2 regions of the Neptunomonas japonica JAMM 1380 genome follow, and region 2 is predicted to be linked to the other one. Evidence: predicted binding sites of a transcription regulator. Region 2 holds the regulator's gene; the other holds the start of a gene.
The links. Region 2 encodes FliA, which starts transcription of late flagellar genes. Its sites were predicted from a motif close to CTAAAGTTNNNNNNNNNNCNGCCGATA; they were not measured.
Positions count from the first base shown of each region.

Region 1 (11,605 bases), 1.1 Mb from region 2:
ATCATATTTAGCGTCTTTAAATCATATCTGATAACAATCACTTGTCGGTCCAACTAAGCATAATATTGATTTAATAAACCGGACGATTCTCTTACTATTATGAGAAACGCCCGACGCCCAAAAGTAGTTAATTAAAACGAACTACTTGGCGTTGAACGCCAAGGCCACTGATTGATAATTCTAGTTCATCACCAGGTTTCAGATATTTCGGTGGAATATAGCCTAACCCTACCCCTCCTGGAGTACCTGTTGCGATAATATCGCCTGTTTCCAAGGTCATATATTTACTAATGTAGCTGACGAGTTGCGCTACGTTAAAGATAAGGTGCTTTGTATTGCTGTCTTGCATTCGCTCACCATTTCGGTTTAGTGCGATAGGAAGTGAGTCAGGTTTAATTTCATCAGTCGTTACAAGCCACGGACCAATTGGTGCGAAAGTGTCAGCCGACTTACCTTTACACCATTGGCCACCATGCTCTAATTGGAATGCTCGTTCACATACATCGTTTACAATACAGTAACCTGCAATATATTTATCCGCACTGCACTCTTCTACGTTAGTTGCCTTAGAGCCGATAACAATACCAAGCTCAACTTCCCAGTCTCCTTTTTCAGATCCTTTTGGAAATACAATATCGTCGAAAGGGCCTGAAATTGAGCTTGCTGCTTTCATAAACAGTAATGGTTCTTCGGGAATATCTAGTTTGCACTCCTCGGCATGATCTCTGTAATTTAGCCCTACACAAACGATCTTACGAACCCCTGTAACCGGAGGCCCTAAACGAACGTCTGAAGGCGCTAGTGCTAACTTTTCTATATCTATAGCTTTAAGTTTCTCGAGACTTTCTGGCGAAAGGTTATCTCCTTCTAGGTCTGATATGACGCTAGAAAGATCTCGAATTTTTCCTTTAGAATCGACAACACCAGGTCTTTCATTATTCTCTAAACCGAATCGAACTAATTTCATGTTAAACCTCACTACAATGATTGCTGCCTACAAACTTAGGCTTACTAAAATATTTTGAATTAATTAGGTAGTTACCTGAATAACGGACTAACGTTTTTATTTAAACCACTGCACCAATATTCCAAGGTACAAACTCTTCGTTTCCGAATCCGTATTTCTCACTCTTTGTTTTTTCTCCAGACGCAATTCGGATAATTTCTTCAAAAATAATGAGGCCCATATCGGATATAGTTAATTCACCGTCGATAACCTTTCCGCAGTTAATATCAATATCATCAGAAAGACGTTTATAAAGGTCACTATTACTGGATATTTTTATAGTCGGAGATGGTTTACTGCCAAAAACACTACCGCGGCCTGTTGTGAAGCAGATAAGGTTAGCTCCTGCGGCAATCTGCCCTGTTACGGCACAAGGATCAAATCCTGGGCTATCCATAAAAACTAATCCAGGCTCAGTTATTTTTTCTGCATAGCTGTATACAGCGGTTAAAGGAGTACTTCCTGATTTGCTAACGGCCCCTAATGACTTTTCAAGAATAGTCGTCAACCCACCTGCCTTATTTCCAGGTGATGGGTTGTTATCAATTTCATTTCCAGTTTTGACCGTATATTTTTCCCACCAATCAATTAGATTTCGTATTTGATCAGCGACATCTTTATTACGTGCTCTTTCAATAAGCAGGTGCTCAGCCCCATATATTTCGGTCGTTTCGGAGAGAATAGCCGTCGCTCCATGCTCCACTAGTAAGTCGGCGGCTTTACCTAATGCTGGGTTGGCACTTATTCCCGAGTAGCCATCAGAAGCCCCGCATTGAAGCCCAACTTTCAACTTGCTAAGTGGGACCTTTTCTCGCGTAAACTGATTGGCATGCTCTAAAAGCGATATCAGCAGTTCTATGCCTAACTTAATAGACTTTTCTGTACCCCCAGAATTTTGGATACCAAGCTGCTTTATTAAGGTTGAACTACTATCGGGGGCAGTAGATGCTTCCTCATTGAGGAGGTTCTTAGATTGATAAACTTCGCAACCTAAGCTTAAGAGAAGGATTCCAGAAAAGTTTGGGTTTGTTGAATAACCCTGGATAGTGCGATTTAGAATGTTAAAACCGTCACCAGTGGATCCCATGCCGCAACCAGTATTATGAACACAGACAACGACACCATCAACATTAGGGTATTTATCTAGTAGTCCCTTTTTATTAACTTCACTATCGATCATCCGAGCAACGGATCCTGCGCAGTTAACCGTTGTCAGTATTCCTATGTAATTTCTAGTACCAACCTGATTATCAGTACGAACAAAACCATTAAAAGAACGTACTTTCGTAGCCTCTTTCTCTTGTGCGCTTAACTTTTTGGAGTGAGATTTTTGCTCTACTTTAAAGGCCTTAAATTCACAATTATTTGTATGGACTAAGTCTCCGGCACGTATTGACTGGCTGGCGATTCCTATTGGAGTTCCGTACTTTACTATCTGGGAGTTTTTAGGGATTGCGTGCGTGGCAATCTTATGACCTGCAGAGACATCAGAATTTAAAGTTACCCCTTCTGATAACAATACCTTACCTTCTCTTAAAGATGATTTAGCAACAACTACATTATCTAGCTCACTTAATCTGAAAACTTCTTGATCTTTTATACCCGACATGGTGACTCCAAATTTATAGTGAAAGAGAAAATAGAGATATCATCCCTATTGACATGCTAGCATGCTAGCACTTTAAAGAAAGGCTTTGCAACACCATTTGTAAGTCTCTTACAAGCTTTGCTTTATCTGTGTTTCTCTTTAATTTTGCCTAAGAGGATTTAAAGACGAGTATTTAGCTACACGTTAAAAAACATGCATTAACTACTAAATTACTGTCTATAAAGAATTTTTATTCTTAAACGGTGAAGTGGTAATTCATTTTATAGAATATTTTTCTTGACTGGCATGCTAGCATGCCAGTAGGATGAATTTGAGATTGAGTTGCTAGTCCCTTGATCGATGAGTTTATCTAGCTCATGTTTAACTAAAGTTTTTTTTAGGATTAGTTCAATTTTTTAGAGGCGTAGATAACCTGCGCTTTCGTATAAATAGTATTTACTGCAAACAAAAAAAGAGTGTCCACAATGAAAAAAATAATAAAATCAAAAGCACTATTATCATTTGCGATGTTAGCAGCAACATCAATTGGAGGGCAGGCTAGCGCAGCCAATAAAGTACTGCTGAAGATGCCTACCGCATATGGAACTCACCTCCCTGTTCTGGGTGAAACGCAGACGTGGCTTGTGGATCAAGTTGCTACTATTTCAAGTAAGCGCGTAAAAATCAAACTATACGAGCCTGGAAAATTAGTTGCGCCTTTTGAAATACTAGATGTTGTATCAAAAGGAAAAGCCAATGCTGGTTTTGGCTCACCCGGCTACTGGGCCGGAAAAATGCCAGCTTCACCGCTCTTTAACTCTGTTCCTTTCGGCCCCGATGCAGGGGAATACCTTGCGTGGATCTATTTTGGCAATGGCGGAAAGCTGTGGCAACAAATGTATGATGATGCGGGTTATAACGTAAAACCTATGCTGTGTGGCATGCTGCCTCCAGAAACGTCCGGTTGGTTTAGTAAAGAGATTAATTCACCAGATGATTTAAAAGGCCTAAAAATGCGATTCGCAGGGCTTGGTGGGAAAGTGATGCAAAAACTAGGCGTCTCTGTCACGCTTTTGCCAGGCGGTGAAATTTTCCCTTCATTGGAAAAAGGAGCTATTGATGCTACAGAGTTTTCTATGCCTTCAATTGATTCGAAACTTGGGTTTCATAAGCTAGTTAAATATAACTACTTTCCTGGCTGGCATCAGCAAGCAAGCACAATGGAGCTTTTGATCAACAAAGATACCTGGAACAGCATGGATGAAACACAACAAGCCGCTCTCGAAGTTAGCTGTCGCGCAGCTGTTACCTACTCTTTGGCTATTGGTGAAGCTTCTCAATTCAAAACGATGAACGATAACGTTGAGAATAAAGGCGTTACAAATGTCCGTTGGTCGGATGAGATGCTAGAAACCTTCAAAAACACATGGGATGAAGTTGCAGAAGAGCAGTCTAGTAACGATCCGTTCTTTAAAGTGGTCTTAGATGACCTGAACTCCTTTAGAGATCAGTATTCTATCTGGGGTAAAAACGCATTCCTCCCTAAATAAGCTGTAAATGTAACCGTTCAGAGGTGATTCCCATTGTGGCATTACCTCTGAACTGTACTTAAATAAGCTAAATTAAGTGTCTCAAGTTTGTAGTACTTGGAGCTGAAAAATGAGCAAACAAGATAATAATGAGCTGGATGATCTTCGGCTGCTTGAAACGATGGAAGGCATAGAAAAGCAACAGGATGTTGCTCATGTTTGGATCTCAGATCAATTAGACAAGTTCATACGTTGGTTTTGTCATATCTTCTGTTGGTGTAATGCTGTACTGATTGGCTGCATTATCCTTCAAGTAGTTTTGAGATATGGCTTTAATAATAGTCTGATCGTTTTAGAAGAGCTGCAATGGCACCTTTATGCCATTGGGGTGATGTTTGGCGTATCATACGCTCAAATCAATAATGCGCACATCCGAGTTGATATTTTACATGCAAGATTTTCTGATACGACTAAGCGCTGTATAGATATCTTTGGCATTATGTTTTTTATCCTACCTTTTTGCTTTGTCGTTATCGATCAGAGCCTTGATTTTGTAGCTGATTCGTGGCGCGTGAATGAAAGCTCAGACGCCCCACTTGGGCTTCCTGCCCGCTGGCTTATTAAGTCTGTTATACCTCTCAGTTTTATTCTCTTAACGTTAGCATCAGTATCCCGCCTGATTCGCGATGTTGTTGTAATTTATCGAGGATTAAAAAGTGGAAATTAATGAAATTTTAGTCATATGCATGTTTGCTAGCTTCGTCTTGTTTTTGTTCTCTGGTATACCTGTTGCGTTTGTTTTAGCTGGTATTGGAGTCATTTTTGCTGGTATTGGTTATTTTGCAGATATGTATTTAGATGCAACGACAGGGCTTGATTACTTAACACTTGGGATTGTCGTTAATCGTATCTATAAAATTATGGATAATTGGGTGCTTGTTGCCCTTCCCATGTTCATCTTTATGGGGCTTATGCTTGATAAATCCGGTGTAGCAGAACGACTAATGCTTTCTATGCAGCGAGTTTTTGGCAAACTTCATGGAGGACTAGCAATAACTGTTACTTTACTTGGGATGATTCTAGCAGCAGCTACAGGAATAATTGGTGCGTCCGTTGTTCTATTGGGGTTAATGTCTCTACCTATTATGCTTAAACAGGGTTATAACAAGCCTCTAGCTTTAGGAACTATATGTGGCGCTGGCACACTTGGCATCTTAATACCGCCTAGTATTATGCTCGTTATAATGGCCGACCAGCTTAGCCTGTCCGTTGGTGATTTATTTATGGGAGCAGTGTTTCCTGGCCTTCTATTAGGGTCACTTTATGTTATTTACATCGTTTTGATTGGTTTCTTTAAGCCCACATTAGTTCCATTAAGCTCTAACCAGCCTCCAATGGAGTGGGCATTAGTTTGGGATTTAGTTAAAGCAATAATACCGCCATTGACTCTTGTTTTTGCTGTATTAGGATCAGTTTTTTCAGGTATTGCGACTCCTACTGAAGCTTCAGGGGTGGGCGCATTAGGTGCGCTAGCTTTGGCCGCTGTTAATAAAAAGCTAAACACTTCTGTTTTTATCGAAGTACTCCGATCTACTTTCAACAATACGGCTTATATTTTTGCAATTATCTTGGGAGCCACCTGTTTTGCTTTGGTTATGAGGGAACTAGGGGGTGATGAGCTAATCGAGTCTGCTTTCTCTTCTTTGAATGTAGGTGACTATGAAACCATTTTTATTATTTTAGCGGTCGTTTTTTTATTAGGTTTTGTCTTAGATTGGATAGAAATTACTTTAATCATCCTTCCACTATTGGCTCCAATTATTTCAGGACTCAGCTTAGATGTTAATGGTTATGGTTCTGTGGATAATCCTCAGCTGGTTTGGTTTGTTATGCTTGTTGCGGTGACCCTACAGACCTCGTTCCTAACCCCTCCTGTTGGCTTTGCATTGTTCTACTTAAAAGGTGTTTGTCCTCCAGACGTAACGCTTATGGATTTATATAAAGGCGTAATCCCCTTTATTATTATTCAGGTTGTGGCTCTGCTGATCATTTTATTCAATCCATCATTGGTAACCTGGCTACCCGCAATGGCATATTAGTGGAGGCCTGAGAGTACGGTACAGGGCTTGTTTAGATAGCGGCTTGAATCATTTCTTTGACGAGCCGCTTTGAAAAACTTAGTGATATGACATCTCCATTGAACATCTACGCAAAGTTGTTCATGTACTTTACAACCAGTCCTGAACAAAGCAAAACGCGCTTCATGGCAGTACTCAAATAACATACATTAGCTGATTTAATTTCCAACAAACCTATGCAGCGCGGTCTTATTGGTTCTGACTTGGCAAATTCCGTAGCTGATTCTTAACAGCTACGTTCAGTTCAACTAATAAGTTCGGCCTAATTAAAGCCCCTCCTTCCTCTTCTTTATTAAGACTCCCTTTATAGCCATCTGCCCGATGAAGTGCCTTTACGGCACTACCTGTTACCTCCATCCACACACGGTGTAATTCATCTCTTTCACTTTTATTCATGATCGTATTCCATAAAATGTATTTACAATATATTTTATATATGAATAATAGGTATATATCAAATACATTTTAAGAGATGGGAATAATGAGCATTTTTGATTCTGAAATATTTGTAATAATTTGCGTGACAGGAATGATCTTATTTAAATTTTGGTCTGTCTGGACAGTGTCTAATGACTCGAAAGCATCACGTGAAGGTAAACTAATTTTTCTTGGGTTGATTAGTGGTGCAAGTGTATTTGGAATCATGGCCAAGCTTTATATCAGCATGGCCATGGGGCTTTCTTAATAATCAAGCAATGTTAATCAGCGAGCTCTAGTTTAACCGCTGAAATCAGAACACCATTATTATCAGCATAAACGTAGTGACCTGGCTTGAAAGTAACGCCACCAAAAGTAACATCTACATTTAAGTCACCTAAACCACGCTTATCCGTTTTCATTGGATGTGAACCTAGCGCTTGTACACCCAAGTCTAATCCGCTAATAGCATTTACATCACGGATGCAGCCATAAATAATAATGCCTTCCCATCCATTTTTTTCTGCTTTCTCAGCCAGCATATCGCCTAACATCGCACGGCGCATAGAACCACCGCCATCAACCACGAGAACCTTACCTTCACCAGGTAACGCAACTTGTTCACGAACCAAGGAATTATCCTCAAATGCTTTTAGTGTGACAATTTCACCACCAAAAGCTTCACGGCCGCCGAAATTGCCGAACATGGGCTCAACCACTTGAACCTGCTCAGGGAACTGGTCACACAACTCTGGTAATAAATCTTCCACACTCATCTCCTTTAACCATTTTCATGATCCAACTAATAATGACTCTATTTTAAGCTGCTATGCGCTATTTACACTACTACTATGATAAATAGAGTGATTTTATGATATTGAAAATAAAACATTCTATTTTTCACGGCCAGCAACGTAAAACTTATTCAATTCACCCACTATTTTCTAAAGTTCTACTAAAATAAGTCGATATAAATAGCTATAACCGACTAATAACCGGAGGCCCAACATGATTGGCACTCTGTACTCTCATTCTTCATTTACACAGCAAAGCTCACAAACAAGCTTTCAACACGCCACCTCTAATGGAAAGACTTCGGAAGCGGCTAGCCAAGATACCGTATTAAACCGGCTGGCTAGCAATATACCAGGCATGAGTGGTGGCGATCTTAAAAGCATGAGTGCGGATGATTTCTCTCCGGAGAAAGTCGCCAGTCGTATTGGCGATTTTGTCGCTCAGGGTTTGGAAGCAGCACGCCGTAATGGTCGCTCAGAAGAAGATATACAAAAGATGTATAACGCTGCCGTAGACGGCGTTAAGAAAGGTTTTTCTGAAGCACGCGAAATTCTCGATGGTTTAGGCGCATTGAGTGACTCTGTCACAGCAAATATTGATCTCACCGAAGAGAAAACACTGGATGCGCTTAGTGCGATAGAATCAGGACAAAAAACACCTGAAGATGCACAAGTATCTCGCTTAATAGCTGCTGAGCGCTATCAGGAAGCAGAAACATTATCACTGAAAGTAAAAACCCAAGATGGCGATGAAGTCACCATCAACTTCGCTAAAAACAGCGAATATGAAAGTTCCTTTGGGATTGAAAAGGATCAACAGGGTAATACGCAGTCACTTTTCAATATTAGTCGTAGCGAAAGCAGCGCGTATCAGTTCTCTGTTGAAGGCGACCTCGATAACGATGAGATTGATGCTCTGCAAGACTTAATAAAAGATGTGAATGAAATTTCAAATGAGTTTTTTGATGGCGACGTGCAAAAAGCCTTTGATATGGCTAGCGAGTTTCGTATGGATAAAACAGAACTCGCGTCCATGAACCTTCGTTTAACGCAATCAGAACAACATACTGCTGTCGCTAAGTATTCTGAAGTCGAGAACCTTGATAGCCCTGGCATGAACCCAGGAAAACGCCTAGGGCATATGATGCAAAACATGCACGGCGCTGCTGATAGACCAGGACTGGGCTTTATACAGGATGCATCAAGTTTTAGTCGAGAAATGCTCTCAACTCTAGTGACACAAGACATTAGATATAAAGATTCAAACGAGCCAGAAAAAGCAAGATATGACGCCAACCTAGATAGCATGAACAACCTGCTGGCCAGCCAACAAACGGCAGCAGTACAAGATAATTAGCTTAGATTGTCATCACTGAAAGATACCTATCCATCTTTCAATTTTCGGGGCCCTTTCTAAGGGCCCTTTTTTTATATAAACGGCTTCGCTTACCATATCGCCTAACCTAAAAAAACCGACAGTACTCAGCTAGCGATTTGCACGCACCAAATCTAGCAAAGCCTGTGCTGGATGAGGAATTTTCTGATCATCCATACGCTTCACCTGACTACGGCATGAGTATCCACTAGCAACCAACTTCCCTTTGTTTTCATCCGCATTAACAACATCGCGCCAGCTCAAGTCATAAATTGTTTTTGATGTTTCTAAATTTTCAGCTTCATGGCCATAAGTCCCTGACATACCACAACAACCAACAGCCTGAACCTCTAGACTTTGGCCAAGAGCGGCATAGATCTGCTGCCACAGTTTGATTGAAGCCGCTGCAGAGGTTTTTTCAGTGCAATGAGCCAGCAACTTATAAGAGTGGGCTGGTAACTTAGAGGCTTTAGTTGCGACAGCCTCTTGCTGAGTCGCTAACCACTCTTGGATTAGGTTTACCGTTGGCAAGCGATCAGCAACTTGTGCGTACTCCTGCCTATACGTAAGGGTCATTGATGGATCGATTCCAACCAAAGGCACACCGGTCTGTCCTAATGCACGTAACATTGATATGTTTTTACTTGCTGCCTTTTCAAAGGATTTCATAAAGCCATGCACATGCAATGGTTTGCCGTTAGGCATAAACGGCGCAACCATCACCGTGAAGCCTAGCTCATTGAGCAGGTCGATTATGTCCAACACTAACTGCGTCTCGAAAAAGCTAGTGAAGGCATCTTGCACAATAATGACCGATTTTTCTCGCTGCTTAGTTGCCATACCACTGATGATCTCAACGCTGGCAAATTCTACCCCCCTTTCTTTAAGACCTTTCACTAATGTATGTTTACAAATGGTAGGACTATCGACCATGCCCACGTATTGCTTGAACACGCGTTTCATGACTTTATTTTGCATCGCCCAATTATAAGGAGCAGGAAACTTAGATAATGCGGGCACCATAAACTCAAGACTACCGACCATATAATCTTTAGCTGGGCGTAAATAACGGCTGTAGTAAACTTCTAAGAAGCGTGCTCTAAAGTCAGGAACATTAACCTTAATGGGGCACTGACCAACACAAGATTTACACGCCAAACAGCCCATCATTGCTTCGTGGACTTCATGTGAATAGTCGTATTCACCCTTTTGTTTTTTGAGAGTATTTTTAATTTTCCCAGGCAAGGATTTGATATAGCTTGTGGATTTAATACGGCTACTTTCTTCTGTTAAATCGACCCCCTGTGAAGACATTAAACGTAACCATTCTCTAATGAGTGATGCGCGCCCTTTAGGTGAGTGTATACGTTCACGAGTGCCTTTCCACGAAGGGCACATCGCATCTTTAGGATCGTAGTTGTAACACGCACCATTACCGTTGCAGAACATTGCTGAATTGTAAGTATCGCGTGTTTTAGCAGAGATCTGACGGTCCAATTGGCCGCGCGTCTGCACAGCATCAATTTTTAGAAGCTCAGCACCACCAACAACAGGAGTAGCAATCTTCCCAGGATTTAGCTGGTTATGCGGATCAAATACGCCTTTAATTCGCTGCAGTTCAACATACAGTTCACCAAAAAATGCAGGTGAGTATTCAGAACGTACTCCTTTACCATGCTCTCCCCATAACAAACCATTATATTTTTGAGTAAGAGCAACCACCTGATCAGTGATTTCTCTAATCATTGATTCCTGCGCTTCATCTTTCATATCAATGGCTGGGCGTACATGTAAAACACCTGCGTCAACATGTCCAAACATACCATAAGCTAAGCCATGGCTATCCAGTACTGCCCGAAACTCCATAATAAAGTCAGCAAGGTTCTCAGGAGGTACAGCGGTATCTTCTACAAAAGGAATCGGGCGTTCTTGCCCTTGCGCATTCCCCAGCAAGCCAACAGCTTTCTTACGCATTCCCCATACTTTGTTAATTTCAGCGCCACCGTATACCACGCTAAAACCAAAACTTTTACCTGGCTCTCCTGCAACCTTCTCTAAATGCTGGGTCAGCTTGTTAACACGCGCTTGTAGAACAGACTCATCATCTGCAGTGTACTCAACAAGGTTTATTCCGAGCGTATCCGGATCGCCCTCTTTTTCTGGGAAATAGTCTTTAACCGTATCCCAAACAATGTCACCCATTGCCAGATTGAGTACTTTAGAGTCAATTGTTTCTATGGACGTAGGCTCCCAATCCATTAACGCTTTTGCATCGCGCAGCGAACTCTCAAAACTATCGTATTTAACATTCACTAGAGCGGCAAATTTTGGGATAGGCAAAACATTAAGTTTAGCTTCAGCAATAAATGCCAGCGAGCCTTCACCACCGCATAACACAGAGTTAAGATTAAAACGCCCTGACTCATTACGGATATGAGCAAGATCATAACCTGTAAGGCAGCGGTTTAATGTTGGAAATTTAGCATCAATTAACTCTTTTTTAGTGCTATGAATATCATCCACCAGCCGATGAATCTCACCGACTCTATCTTCACGAAGTTTTAGCTTTTCAAGCTCATCTTCGTCAAGTGGCGCTGAATTCCAAACAGTACCATCGAGCAATACACTTTTTAATTCTAAAACATGATCACGCGTTTTACCGTAGAGGCAGCTACCCTGGCCACTCGCATCAGTATTGATCATCCCGCCAACGGTTGCACGGTTACTGGTTGACAGTTCAGGAGCAAAAAACAACCCG
Region 1 covers NZ_AP014546.1:1,907,868-1,919,472, reverse strand. The annotation lists gene NEJAP_RS09010 (fumarylacetoacetate hydrolase family protein) at 128-967, opposite strand; gene NEJAP_RS09005 (UxaA family hydrolase) at 1,068-2,615, opposite strand; gene NEJAP_RS09000 (TRAP transporter substrate-binding protein) at 3,080-4,144, shown strand; gene NEJAP_RS08995 (TRAP transporter small permease subunit) at 4,254-4,850, shown strand; gene NEJAP_RS08990 (TRAP transporter large permease) at 4,840-6,222, shown strand; gene NEJAP_RS08985 (hypothetical protein) at 6,451-6,657, opposite strand; gene NEJAP_RS08980 (hypothetical protein) at 6,743-6,946, shown strand; gene rraA (ribonuclease E activity regulator RraA) at 6,960-7,454, opposite strand; gene NEJAP_RS08970 (DUF5610 domain-containing protein) at 7,687-8,829, shown strand; gene NEJAP_RS08965 (FAD-binding and (Fe-S)-binding domain-containing protein) at 8,959-11,605, opposite strand, start outside.
Region 1: the regulator FliA is predicted to act here: its motif matches at 7,623-7,649, upstream of NEJAP_RS08970 (DUF5610 domain-containing protein).

Region 2 (11,605 bases):
ATCGTATTGGTTACTCAACTGCAGGGTTACGGTGCTCAATGACAACGCGCCCTCTATTCCTTCAAAAGGAATAGCCAGCTTAAGACCACAAACATTCACCAAAACACAATTAAGTTCTGGCTCTGGCTCTGGCTCTGGCTCTGGCTCTGGCTCTGGCTCTGGCTCTGGCTCTGGCTCTGGCTCTGGCTCTGGCTCTGGCTCTGGCTCTGGCTCTGGCTCTGGCTCTGGCTCTGGCTCTGGCTCTGGCTCTGGCTCTGGCTCTGGCTCTGGCTCTGGCTCTGGCTCTGGCTCTGGCTCTGGCTCTGGCTCTGGCTCTGGCTCTGGCTCTGGCTCTGGCTCTGGCTCTGGCTCTGGCTCTGGCTCTGGCTCTGGCTCTGGCTCTGGCTCTGGCTCTGGCTCTGGCTCTGCTTTTAGTGTGTTCATTAATTCAGCATCTGCAAGCAATACATCATGAGAAGTAGTTTCATCTTCTACGGGCTTCTTCTCATTACCCTGTTCAAGATGACTCCCATCTTCCTCAGAAGGATCCAACAACAATGCCTCAAGGTATTCGAAAACTACTTGATGCTGACGACCGGCTGGGGGTTTCTTATCCATTAACAGTTACCTTCGCTGCTCAATTAAAGAGCGTAATAAGCGAGCATAGGCATGAACGCCTCGACTACCAGCATCTAGCGAAGAAGGCACAACCCCCTTCATACTAGCGTTTCTAAATTTTGTATCGACGGGAATAACTGCACTGGACAGCTCATCTGGGTAGCACTTATGAAGCTCTCTCAAGCAGCTTACCGACGCTTGAGTTCTTCGATCATAAAACGTGGGAATAATGGTATAGTTCAACTTTTTCTTGCGAGCACGATTAATCATACTAATTGTTCGAACCATCCTTTCTAGCCCTTTAAGCGCAAGAAACTCCGTTTGGGCAGGAACAATTAAGTGATTACATGCAGCTAACGCATTTACCATTAGTACGCCTAATACTGGCGGGCTATCAATCAAAACAAAATCATAACGATCCTTAACATGCCGCAACGCTTTCGCAATCTGCAACCCCATCCCTTGATGATCGATTGCACGCCGCTCTAATGTTGCCATCGCTGTTGATGCAGGCATCAGCTGTATACGATCCACAGATGTGCTACATAACAAAGAGTTAACTTGATTCTGCGTGATTTCATTCTGCGTAACAAAAAGATCATAGATACTATGATCTAACTCATCAGGATCATAGTGGAAATAACTAGTCAAAGAGCCATGCGGATCAAGGTCAATCATCAAAACGTTGTAACCAACCTCTGCCAATAACCCAGCTAAAGTCACAACTGTTGTTGTTTTCCCAACACCGCCTTTTTGATTTGCAATTGCCCAAACCTGCATAGCATATTCCCGGTATGACTGTGTCTATTTAAAATGAGGATAACTGATGATATATCTACTTAATACAATGCATTACATTTAAAATCATAGAAATGCTTTGCTATTTTCCGCCACTCATTAACAACCTAGAAATATCATTCAAATCTAAGACATCATCCGCAAGCCCTGCTTTAACAACCGCTTGAGGCATGCCATAAATAGTACAACTAGCTTCATTTTGTGCCCACATAACAGCCCCAGCTTGCTTAAGAAGGCGAGCACCTTCTGCCCCATCAGCTCCCATACCGGTCAAAATCACCGCCAGCACTTTATTTCCATAAGTTTTTGCAGCAGCCGCATATGCAATATCAACACTGGGACGGTAGGTTAATCGCTCATCCCCGGGCAAAATTTTCACACGGTCAGGCTGTCGACTTTCAATCATTACTTGCTGCCCTCCAGGCACTAATAGAGCGCGCCCAGCCTTGAATCTATCGCCATCTTCAGCTTCTTTCACTTCGATAGCACACTGCTGATTTAAACGGGAGGCAAAGACTGATGTAAAAGTCTTAGGCATATGTTGCACAAGCAATATAGGGTAAGGAAAACTAGCAGGTAAGGCTGTTAGAATAGTCTGCAAAGCTGCAGGCCCCCCTGTAGAGGAACCTATAACAATTAACTTGCAACTGCTCGGAAAACTAGCCGCATGGCTCGCTCTCTTTACAAGCGAAGAGCGAGTCTGCAAAGCCGCTTTTAAATCAACAGAGGCTCGAGCAGATGGCAAACCAGCGCTTTTTGCCTCTACCCTTTTAGAATGTACAGCAGGAGTGGCTGCACCAAAGCTGTGAATACTAGAGGTAGCACCCGCCTTCAACGGTTTAGTAGTAAAGGCTGGTGATCGATACCTCCCTCCCCTACTTTTCCCCAGCGCAACAACACGCTCAACTAACGTATTTTGCATGGCATTGGATTTATTAATCCAAGAACGTATATCTTTTGTTAGATAATCAGCAGCTCCTGCCTCCAAAGCCTGCAAGGTGACTTGAGCACCCTCATGGGTAAGCGATGACAGCATCAAAACATTAGTGGGATTGTCTCGCATAATAATACGAACAGCATCGATGCCATTTAACAACGGCATCTCTACATCCATAGTCACAACATCCGGCTTCAACTGCTTAGTTAACTCAACAGCCTCACGGCCATTAGAAGCCGTGCCAATAACTTCTAAGCGGTTATCATTCGATAAGAAATCATTAATACGCTGCCTGAAAAAACCGGAGTCATCGACTATTAACACTTTTACCGGCATAGCAGCCCCTATTCAGACAATATTACTAAGACGCGTAACGCTTCAACAAATTAGGAATATCAATAATTAGAGCAATTCGACCATCACCAGTAATAGTGGCTCCTGATAACCCAGGAGTACCATGCAAAATAGTGCCCAAAGGCTTAATCACGACTTCTTCTTGCCCTACTAGCTGATCAACCACAAAGCCAACCCGCAAAGTCCCGACAGTAAGAATAACCACATGTCCTTGTTCAGGAAGTTCAGCGTTTTCCTGCCCTTCCACTAACCAACGTTTCATATGAAATAAAGGCAAAGCCTGATCCCTAACAATGATCACCTGCTGGCCATCAACTACATTCGTTTTTGTTAGATCAAGATTAAAAATTTCATTAACGTTAACTAATGGTAATGCAAAGGCCTGGTTCTCCAGCATAACCATCAAGGTTGGCATAATCGCCAATGTCAGCGGAACTTGAATAGCAATTCGAGTGCCCTGTCCTAAAACAGAATCTATATGCAAAGTGCCATTTAACTGTGTAATCTTAGTTTTAACCACATCCATGCCAACGCCACGACCAGATACGTCTGACACTTCAGTTTTGGTTGAAAAGCCTGCTTGAAAGATCAAGTTGAAGCACTCTTGCTCTGAAAGCCGGTTAGCTGCTTCTTGATCCAACATCCCACGATCAACCGCCAACATACGCAACTTCTCAGGATCCATTCCAGCGCCATCATCCTGTATTATCAACAGAATGTGGTCACCTTCTTGCTCCGCCGATAATAGGACATGTCCTTCACGGGCTTTTCCGGTTCCTTCACGAATTTCAGGAGATTCAATACCATGATCAACAGAGTTGCGAACTAAATGTATTAGAGGATCGGCTAACGCTTCAACGAGATTTTTATCAAGGTCGGTTTCTTCACCGCGCAGCTCAAGACGTATCTCTTTCTTCAAGCTGCGTGATAGGTCACGGATCAAGCGGGGAAAGCGCCCAAACACTTTCTTGACTGGCTGCATGCGGGTTTTCATTACGGACATTTGCAAGTCCGCTGTCACCATATCAAGAATGCCTAGCGCTTTGGTCATCTCCTCGTCTTCACGAGCACCACCTAAACGAACCAATCTGTTTCGTACTAAAACCAGCTCTCCAACCATGTTCATGATTTTATCTAATAAGCGCGTATCAACTCGAACATTACTTTCAGTTACTACGGTTTTATTAGAAGAAGCTGCAGCGGGTGTAGCTGCCGTATTTTTCACAGTGTTAGCAGGTTCACTTACCTGATGCTCGACTTTAGGTTCCGGTTCCGGCGCAGGCGCAGTCTCAACAGGCATAGCAGGTGCAGCATTCTCAGTACTTGCAAAGGCTCCCTGACCATGAGATTGCAATTCATCTAGTAAATTCTCAAACTCATCTTCTGAAATTAAACCACTATCAGCAGCCTCTTTGCTTTCAACAATCTCAGGTTCAGAGGAGACCCCCGGTGCACCATCACCATGCAGGTCATTCAGTAACGCTTCAAACTCATCTTCAGTAATGAGACCGTCATCTTCGACGACGGCCTCTGCCTCAGGAAGGACATCATCCAGCAACATATCAAACTCATCATTTGCAGAGTCTGCACTGGGAACCGAAGGCGCACTAGATTGAGCTGATTCCTCTACAAAGACCTCTTCAACAGGAGCAACTATTACATCAAGTACAGGCTCATGTTCAGATTCAACTTTGCCCGACGCAAAATCTGCCAATTTTTGTAACAAGGCCGGCGAAGCCGCTTCTAGCACTTCACCCGCTCGCACATTGCCAAACATTATATTTACGGCATCTAGCGACTGTAACACTACGTCCATGAGCTCAGGAGTTACTTTGACACTTCCATTACGGAGCAAGTCGAATAAATTTTCAGCTTTATGACAGCAATCCACCATTGCATCTAATTGAAGAAAACCAGCACCACCCTTTACAGTATGGAAGCCCCGAAAAATCGAGTTCAAAAGATCATTATCATCTGGGGATTTTTCAAGATCAACTAGCTGCTCAGATAGCTGTTCTAGTATCTCTCCTGCCTCAACAAGAAAATCTTCGAGAATTTCGTGGTCAACATCCAAGCTCATTAGAAGCTCCTATTCAAAAACCCAAACTTGATAACAAATCATCAACATCATCTTGATCAGAGGCCACGTCTGGATTATTTTTCCCCGAGAGTTGTGGCCCTTCTGCTTCAATTGGGTCTTTTTTAGCTTTCTGGTTAGTGTTACTTGCTGGCTTCTCTGTACTTAAACCGCTTATGCGCTCAACTTTTGCAGCCATATCCATAAGCTGCACTAAGCTACCTTCCACTTGAGTTACTAGAGTTATTACACGACGGATAAGCTGCCCCGTTATATCTTGGTAACTTTGAGCGACTAATATCTCTGTGAGTTCAGCCCGCAAATCTTTAACTGTTTGTTCTGACTCTTGTTTAAGCTGGCAAGTACGGTCATATCCACCTCTCAACCCCTCAAACTCAGCTTCCAGCTGCCCTACCATCGATAACAAACCGGCAAAGCGCCTACTCTGATCATCCATTTTATCAACTAACGCTAACGACTTATCGACACGATCCATTGTTTCATGAGAAGTTTTTTCAGTCAGCTCAATAACATAGCTTAGCCTTTCAGATGCATCAGCCATGCCTTGAATAGAGTCATCTTGTGCATTTTCAGCTTCGCCTTGAACTTTCACATCATCAGAAAAAGACTTAATTGCTTCATGAAGGCCTCTTGTCAGATACCCGACTTCATTATAAAAGGCCAAATGCTTAACTTGCTGCAGGTCATTTATAATAGTCAGCGCATTGTTTATATCGCCACTTTCCAACACTGTAACCAGCTCAGTCGCTTTTTCCTGCAGCAAGGATTCAAAACCATCCAACCCACGATGCAAATCTGCTTCAGTCATAATTAGTTAGTTCCTTAACAGATTAACTTCCGATACGTTGGAAAATCTTGTCTATCTTTTCTTTCAAGACAGCTGCCGTAAATGGCTTAATAACGTAGCCATTAACCCCTGCTTGAGCAGCAGCAATAATTTGCTCTCGCTTAGCCTCTGCCGTAACCATCAAGATAGGCATACCTGCCAACTTTGGATCAGCACGTACTGCCCGGACAAGATCAATACCAGTCATACCAGGCATATTCCAGTCAGTCACAAGAAACTGCACACCACCTTGTTGCAAAATCGGCAATGCCGTTTTGCCGTCATCCGCTTCAATGACATTATTAAATCCAAGATCACGGAGTAGGTTTTTTATAATACGTCTCATGGTAGAAAAGTCGTCCACCACTAGAATCTTGATGTCTTTTTTCAAGACAATATCCCCCAATTCAGAAGCATATGGATTAATGCACCCGATTTATCATTTTAGCCTGATTAGAATTTAGACCATTTTTCAAGAAAATGGAGAGATAGAGAAAATTTTATTGCCATTCTCTTAATCGACCACGAAGTCGATGGGCTGCTTGACTATGAATTTGGCTCACTCGTGATTCGCTAACACCTAAAACTTCACCTATCTCTTTCAGGTTCAGTTCTTCATCATAATAAAGTGCTAGGACTAGTTTTTCGCGTTCGGGTAAAGAATCTATAGCATTTGCCAAAGCTAGTTTAAAAGCATTTTTTTCAGTGTGGGCTACGGGGCTGGGCTCGACACCTGGCAACTGCTCTCCTGGACTGTCTCCATCAGAGCTTGTCATCTCTTCAAAGCTAAACAAGCGGCTTTCTACTGAGTCTTTAAGTAGGTCATGATAATCTACAACACTAATACCCATCTCAGTCGCAATTTCAATATCCGTTGCGTCTCGTCCTAACGATGCTCCTAACGTTTGCATAGCCTGAGTAATACGACGGCTGTTACGATGAACTGAACGAGGAGTCCAGTCGCCTCTACGTACCTCATCAATAATAGAACCACGTATACGAATACCTGCATAGGTTTCGAAACTGGCCCCCTTGGCGGCATCATATTTTTTTGCAGCTTCTAATAGACCGATCATACCCGATTGTATTAGATCATCCACAACAACACTTGCGGGAAGACGCCCCATCAAATGATAGGCGATACGTTTTACAAGCGGTGCATATTGCTCAATGAGCTCATGACTTGACGAAATTTCTAGCGGGTTATACATGGAGCCCCTTTCCAGACCCGAAATTTAAACACCCTGAACCAAGCGCTCCACAAAGAACTCCAAATGCCCTCGCGGAGCATCTTGGACTGGCCAGTCATCTACTTTCTTAGCGAGTTGCCGATACGCAATTGCTGCTTTGCATTTAGAAAATGCTTTCAAAACAGGTATTTGGCGTCGAACAGATTTCCTTACATGCTCATCATAAGGTATTGAGCCAACGTATTGAAGTGTTACATCCAGAAAACGATCCGTTACCGTTGAAAGTTTACTAAACATATTTCTACCTTCAACATCAGTTTCTACCATATTCGCCAAGACTCTAAAGCGAGTCATGCGATAATCTCTATTCAATAACTTGATAAGCGCATAAGCATCAGTTATGGAAGTAGGCTCATCACAAACCACCACAAGCACCTCTTGAGCGGCACGCACAAAACTCACCACCGACTCGGAAATACCGGCAGCAGTATCAATTACTAGCACATCAATTTCTTCTGCTACTTCATTAAAAGCATAGACTAACTCTGCATGCTCATGAGCACTAAGTGATGTCATCTCCTGAGTTCCCGAGCAGGCTGGAACAATTTTCACATTATCAGTCACATCGAGCATCACATCAGTTAGCCGGCACTCTCCAGACAGCACATCGCTAATATTCTTTTTGGGACGCAAACCCAACATAACATCAACATTAGCCAAACCAAGGTCTGCATCCATTAACACGGTTCGGCGCCCCATCTCACCCAAGGCTATAGACAAATTAACCGAAACATTCGTTTTACCAACGCCACCTTTACCACCGGTAACCGCGATAACTTTCACTGAGTGCTGTTTTTTCATCAATTATGATCTGTACTTAGCCGGCTGACGACAGTTCAGACGATCCTCCCGTTGAAGACAACGCGCGCTCACGCTCCCTTTCCAGTGTTTTTTGTGCAGTAATTACCGCCCTGCTCACGAGATCATTACGTTGTGCGACTTCAATATCATCGGGTACTTTTTGACCATCAGTGACATAAGCTATAGGCAGCGACTTTTCTACCACCAGACTTAAAGCCTCCCCTAAACTGCCCGATTCATCCAGCTTACTCAAAACACACCCGTTTAAGCCAATGCTCTGGTAGTTATCATAGGCATCTTCCAACACTTGGCGCTGACTTGAACACGAAAGTACCAACAGTTTTTTGAGCCTAACGGAAACGCTCGTAAGCATCTCTTTTTGAGCTTCACTTGGACCTTCATGATGACTCATACCTGCTGTATCAATTAATACTAGACGTTTTCCCCGCAACGACAACAATACATCTTCCAAGGGGTTATTCTCATCCACCACTCTAACTGGCACATCCAAAATCCGACCGAAGGTTCTTAACTGCTCATGTGCTGCAATACGATAAGTATCTGTCGTAACAAGCGCCAAACTAGCGCTACCATGCTGAAGCACATAACGCGCGGCTAACTTTCCAATGGAAGTAGTCTTACCAACACCAGTAGGACCAACAAAGGCAATCATCCCTCCCCTGTCTATATAGTCTTCACTCATAACAGGCACAGCATCCGTTAGTTTTGACAATGTAACCCGCCAAGCCTTTGCTATCTCAAGATCTGCTTCAAGACCCCGTGTAAGCTGAGTAATTAAAGTACTAGTGAGACCAATTTTTTCAAACCGCTTAACCAGCTTTTCTGATACATCTAAAGGAGCGACGGGTTTACGCTGCACAGCCTCTTCAACCCAAATCTTCCGTGAAGGCACCTGAACTTGCTGCTCAAGCAGAGACTTCAACTGCTGTATTTCTTGTTGCATTCTCTCTATCGCAGCATTTTCTTTCTGCAAGATAACAGGGGCACGCTCAACATCTATAGAGGGCACATCCTCTTCATCCAAATCATCTAGAAATGTGGCCTTACGTGCTTCTTGACGATTTTTAAGCGACTCAAGAATTGTCTGTAAGTCATCCTCTTCATCCTGCTCAACTTGAAGATTCCGCTTACCTTCTGCCTGATAAAGAGGTTCTTTTTCCACTTGATCGTTTGCTTCTGCAATACGCAAGCGCGCTTTTTTTAGCTCATCATCCAAGCCTTGCCTACTTTTATCTGCCGTAAGAATACGTACCTGCTCATCCTTGCGCTTCTTCTTCTCGTAGTCTCGCTTAAACTCTGCCTGAGCTGCTTCAAACTCATGCTCATGCGCAGCAACAACCTCGACACCACCAGCCACCCGATGATTTGACACAATAACCGCATCGGGCCCAATCTCCTCTCTAGCACGCCGCATAGCTTGACGCATATCGGGGGCAAAGATACGTTTCACTTTCATAAACACCTCACCCGTGGCGAGCTACTAATTACCTCAACCTTAAGCATTCTGACCGCCTACAGTTGCCACAATAGTAATTTTTTTATTTTCAGGTATTTCTTGATAAGAAAGAACATGAATCAGCTGTTCACTATAGCGCACAAATTTAGACATCAAAGGCCTAACAGGTGCCGCTACTAATAAAATCGAAGGCTGCCCCAACATCTCTTGCTTTTGAGCCGCTGCAATTAATGAAGTTTGCAATCGCTCTGCCATACCAGGCTCAAGCACCATACCGCTTTCTCCAGCCTGCTGACTTTGCTGAACTGAATTAAGCAACAGCTGCTCCAATTGGGGGTCCATAGTAATAACGGGGATCTCAGCTTCAGAACCGTTAATAGTTTGAACAATCAACCTAGATATTGCCACTCGCACCGCCGCTGTTAATGCAACCGGGTCTTGCGTACGCGTTACCGCTTCCGATAAAGCCTCTGCAATACTCCTGAAATCTTTAAGCGGCACCTGCTCCATCAACAAACTTTGCAATACCTTTAAGAGACTACTAATAGATAGTTTTGCAGGTACAAGGTCTTCTACTAACTTAGGCGAGCCCTTAGCTAACATATCCAATAACTGCTGAACTTCTTCATGCCCTAAGAGCTCATGTGCATGGCTTTGCAGTATCTGATTTAAGTGAGTAGCAACAACGGTGCTTGCATCCACAACCGTATAACCAAGCGTTTGAGCTTGTTCGCGTAAACTTAATTCAATCCACGTGGCATCAAGGCCAAAAGCAGGGTCCTTCACATCAACCCCCTTTAGAGAGCCAAAAACCTGTCCTGGGTTAATCGCTAAGTCACGGTCCGGATATATTTCAGCTTCCCCAACAATAACACCCATCAACGTAATCCGATAAGCACCCGGCATCAAATCTAAATTATCTCTTATATGCACTGAAGGCACCAAAAAACCAAGATCTTGTGAGAGCTTCTTCCTAACACCTTTAATTCTATTAAGCAGTTGCCCTCCTTGTAGCTTATCGACCATAGGGATTAGACGATAGCCCACTTCTAGCCCAATCATATCAACCGGCATAACATCTGCCCAATCAAGCTCTTTATGCTCTCCTGATGCCTCCGAATCAACAGGTAATTGCGCTTGCTTAGCCTCTTCTCCTGCCAGCGCCTCCTCCTCTTCTTTCTTTTTAATAATTAACCATGAAGCTGCACCAGCAACGGCAGCAAGCGACAGAAAGGCTACATGCGGCATACCTGGCACACTTCCCATCACTGCCAAAATAATTGATGCCACTACAAGCGCTTTGGGTGAAGCAAATAACTGGCTAAAAATTTGCTTACCCATATCTTGGGAGCTATTTTGCCTTGTCACCATAATGGCAGCAGCCGTCGAAAGTAATAGCGAAGGTATCTGTGCAACTAACCCATCACCAATGGTTAACAAAGCATAGTATTCAGCCGCTGTATCAAACGACAAATCATGTTGAATCATGCCAATCATCAACCCACCTAGAATATTGATAACAAGAATCAATATTCCAGCAACAGCATCACCTCTAACAAACTTAGAGGCACCATCCATCGAGCCATAAAAATCAGCTTCCTGGGTAACATCTTCGCGCCTTACTTTGGCCTCTTCTTGATTAATAAGACCTGCATTCAAATCAGCGTCAATTGCCATCTGCTTACCTGGCATGGCATCCAAGGTAAAGCGAGCACTCACTTCAGAAATACGGCCCGCGCCTTTAGTAACAACAACAAAGTTGATAATAACCAATATCAAAAACACAACAATACCGACAACGTAATTACCGCCAATAACAACAGAACCAAAGGCTTCAATTACCTTCCCGGCGGCATCCCCCCCCTCATGACCATAAAGGAGTACAACACGAGTTGAAGCAACATTAAGTGCCAAACGCATCAATGTCGCTACTAGCAAAATCGTAGGAAAAACAGCAAAATCTAATGGCCGAAGAGCGTAAATTCCAACAAGAAGAACAACGATAGACAGGGCAATATTAAACGTAAAAAGAACATCAAGAAGAAAGGTCGGTACAGGCAATGTCACCATCGCTAAAATAATTAGCAATAAAAAGGGAACACCCAAGTTACCCCGACTGGCACCACGCGCAGTACTTAATAAAGCGGTTCTATCCAATACATTCTCACGTCAAAAAAACAACACTTACGACACAACGCCATTTATTTGACACAAAAACATCTATATTCAAATAAACAACTAACTTAGCGAGTTTTTTTGCAAGATTTAAGCCAGAATTTAGTCATGCAGATAATCCTTAGGTATTTCCATGTCATTATCATTTAATGGCATAGGCTTTTCTGACTGGTTACTCTTATAGCGTTTCAGCTGAAAGACATAAGCAAGCACTTGCGCTACCGACTTATAAAGCGCAGCGGGAACTTCTTGGTCAATTTCCGTACTGTGATACAGAGCGCGCGCCAAAGGC
Region 2 covers NZ_AP014546.1:815,642-827,246, reverse strand. The annotation lists gene NEJAP_RS03755 (chemotaxis protein CheW) at 1-597, opposite strand, end outside; gene NEJAP_RS03750 (ParA family protein) at 604-1,377, opposite strand; gene NEJAP_RS03745 (protein-glutamate methylesterase/protein-glutamine glutaminase) at 1,478-2,668, opposite strand; gene NEJAP_RS03740 (chemotaxis protein CheA) at 2,694-4,766, opposite strand; gene NEJAP_RS03735 (protein phosphatase CheZ) at 4,780-5,592, opposite strand; gene cheY (chemotaxis response regulator CheY) at 5,615-6,001, opposite strand; gene NEJAP_RS03725 (RNA polymerase sigma factor FliA) at 6,111-6,821, opposite strand; gene NEJAP_RS03720 (MinD/ParA family protein) at 6,846-7,661, opposite strand; gene flhF (flagellar biosynthesis protein FlhF) at 7,678-9,138, opposite strand; gene flhA (flagellar biosynthesis protein FlhA) at 9,178-11,295, opposite strand; gene flhB (flagellar biosynthesis protein FlhB) at 11,416-11,605, opposite strand, start outside.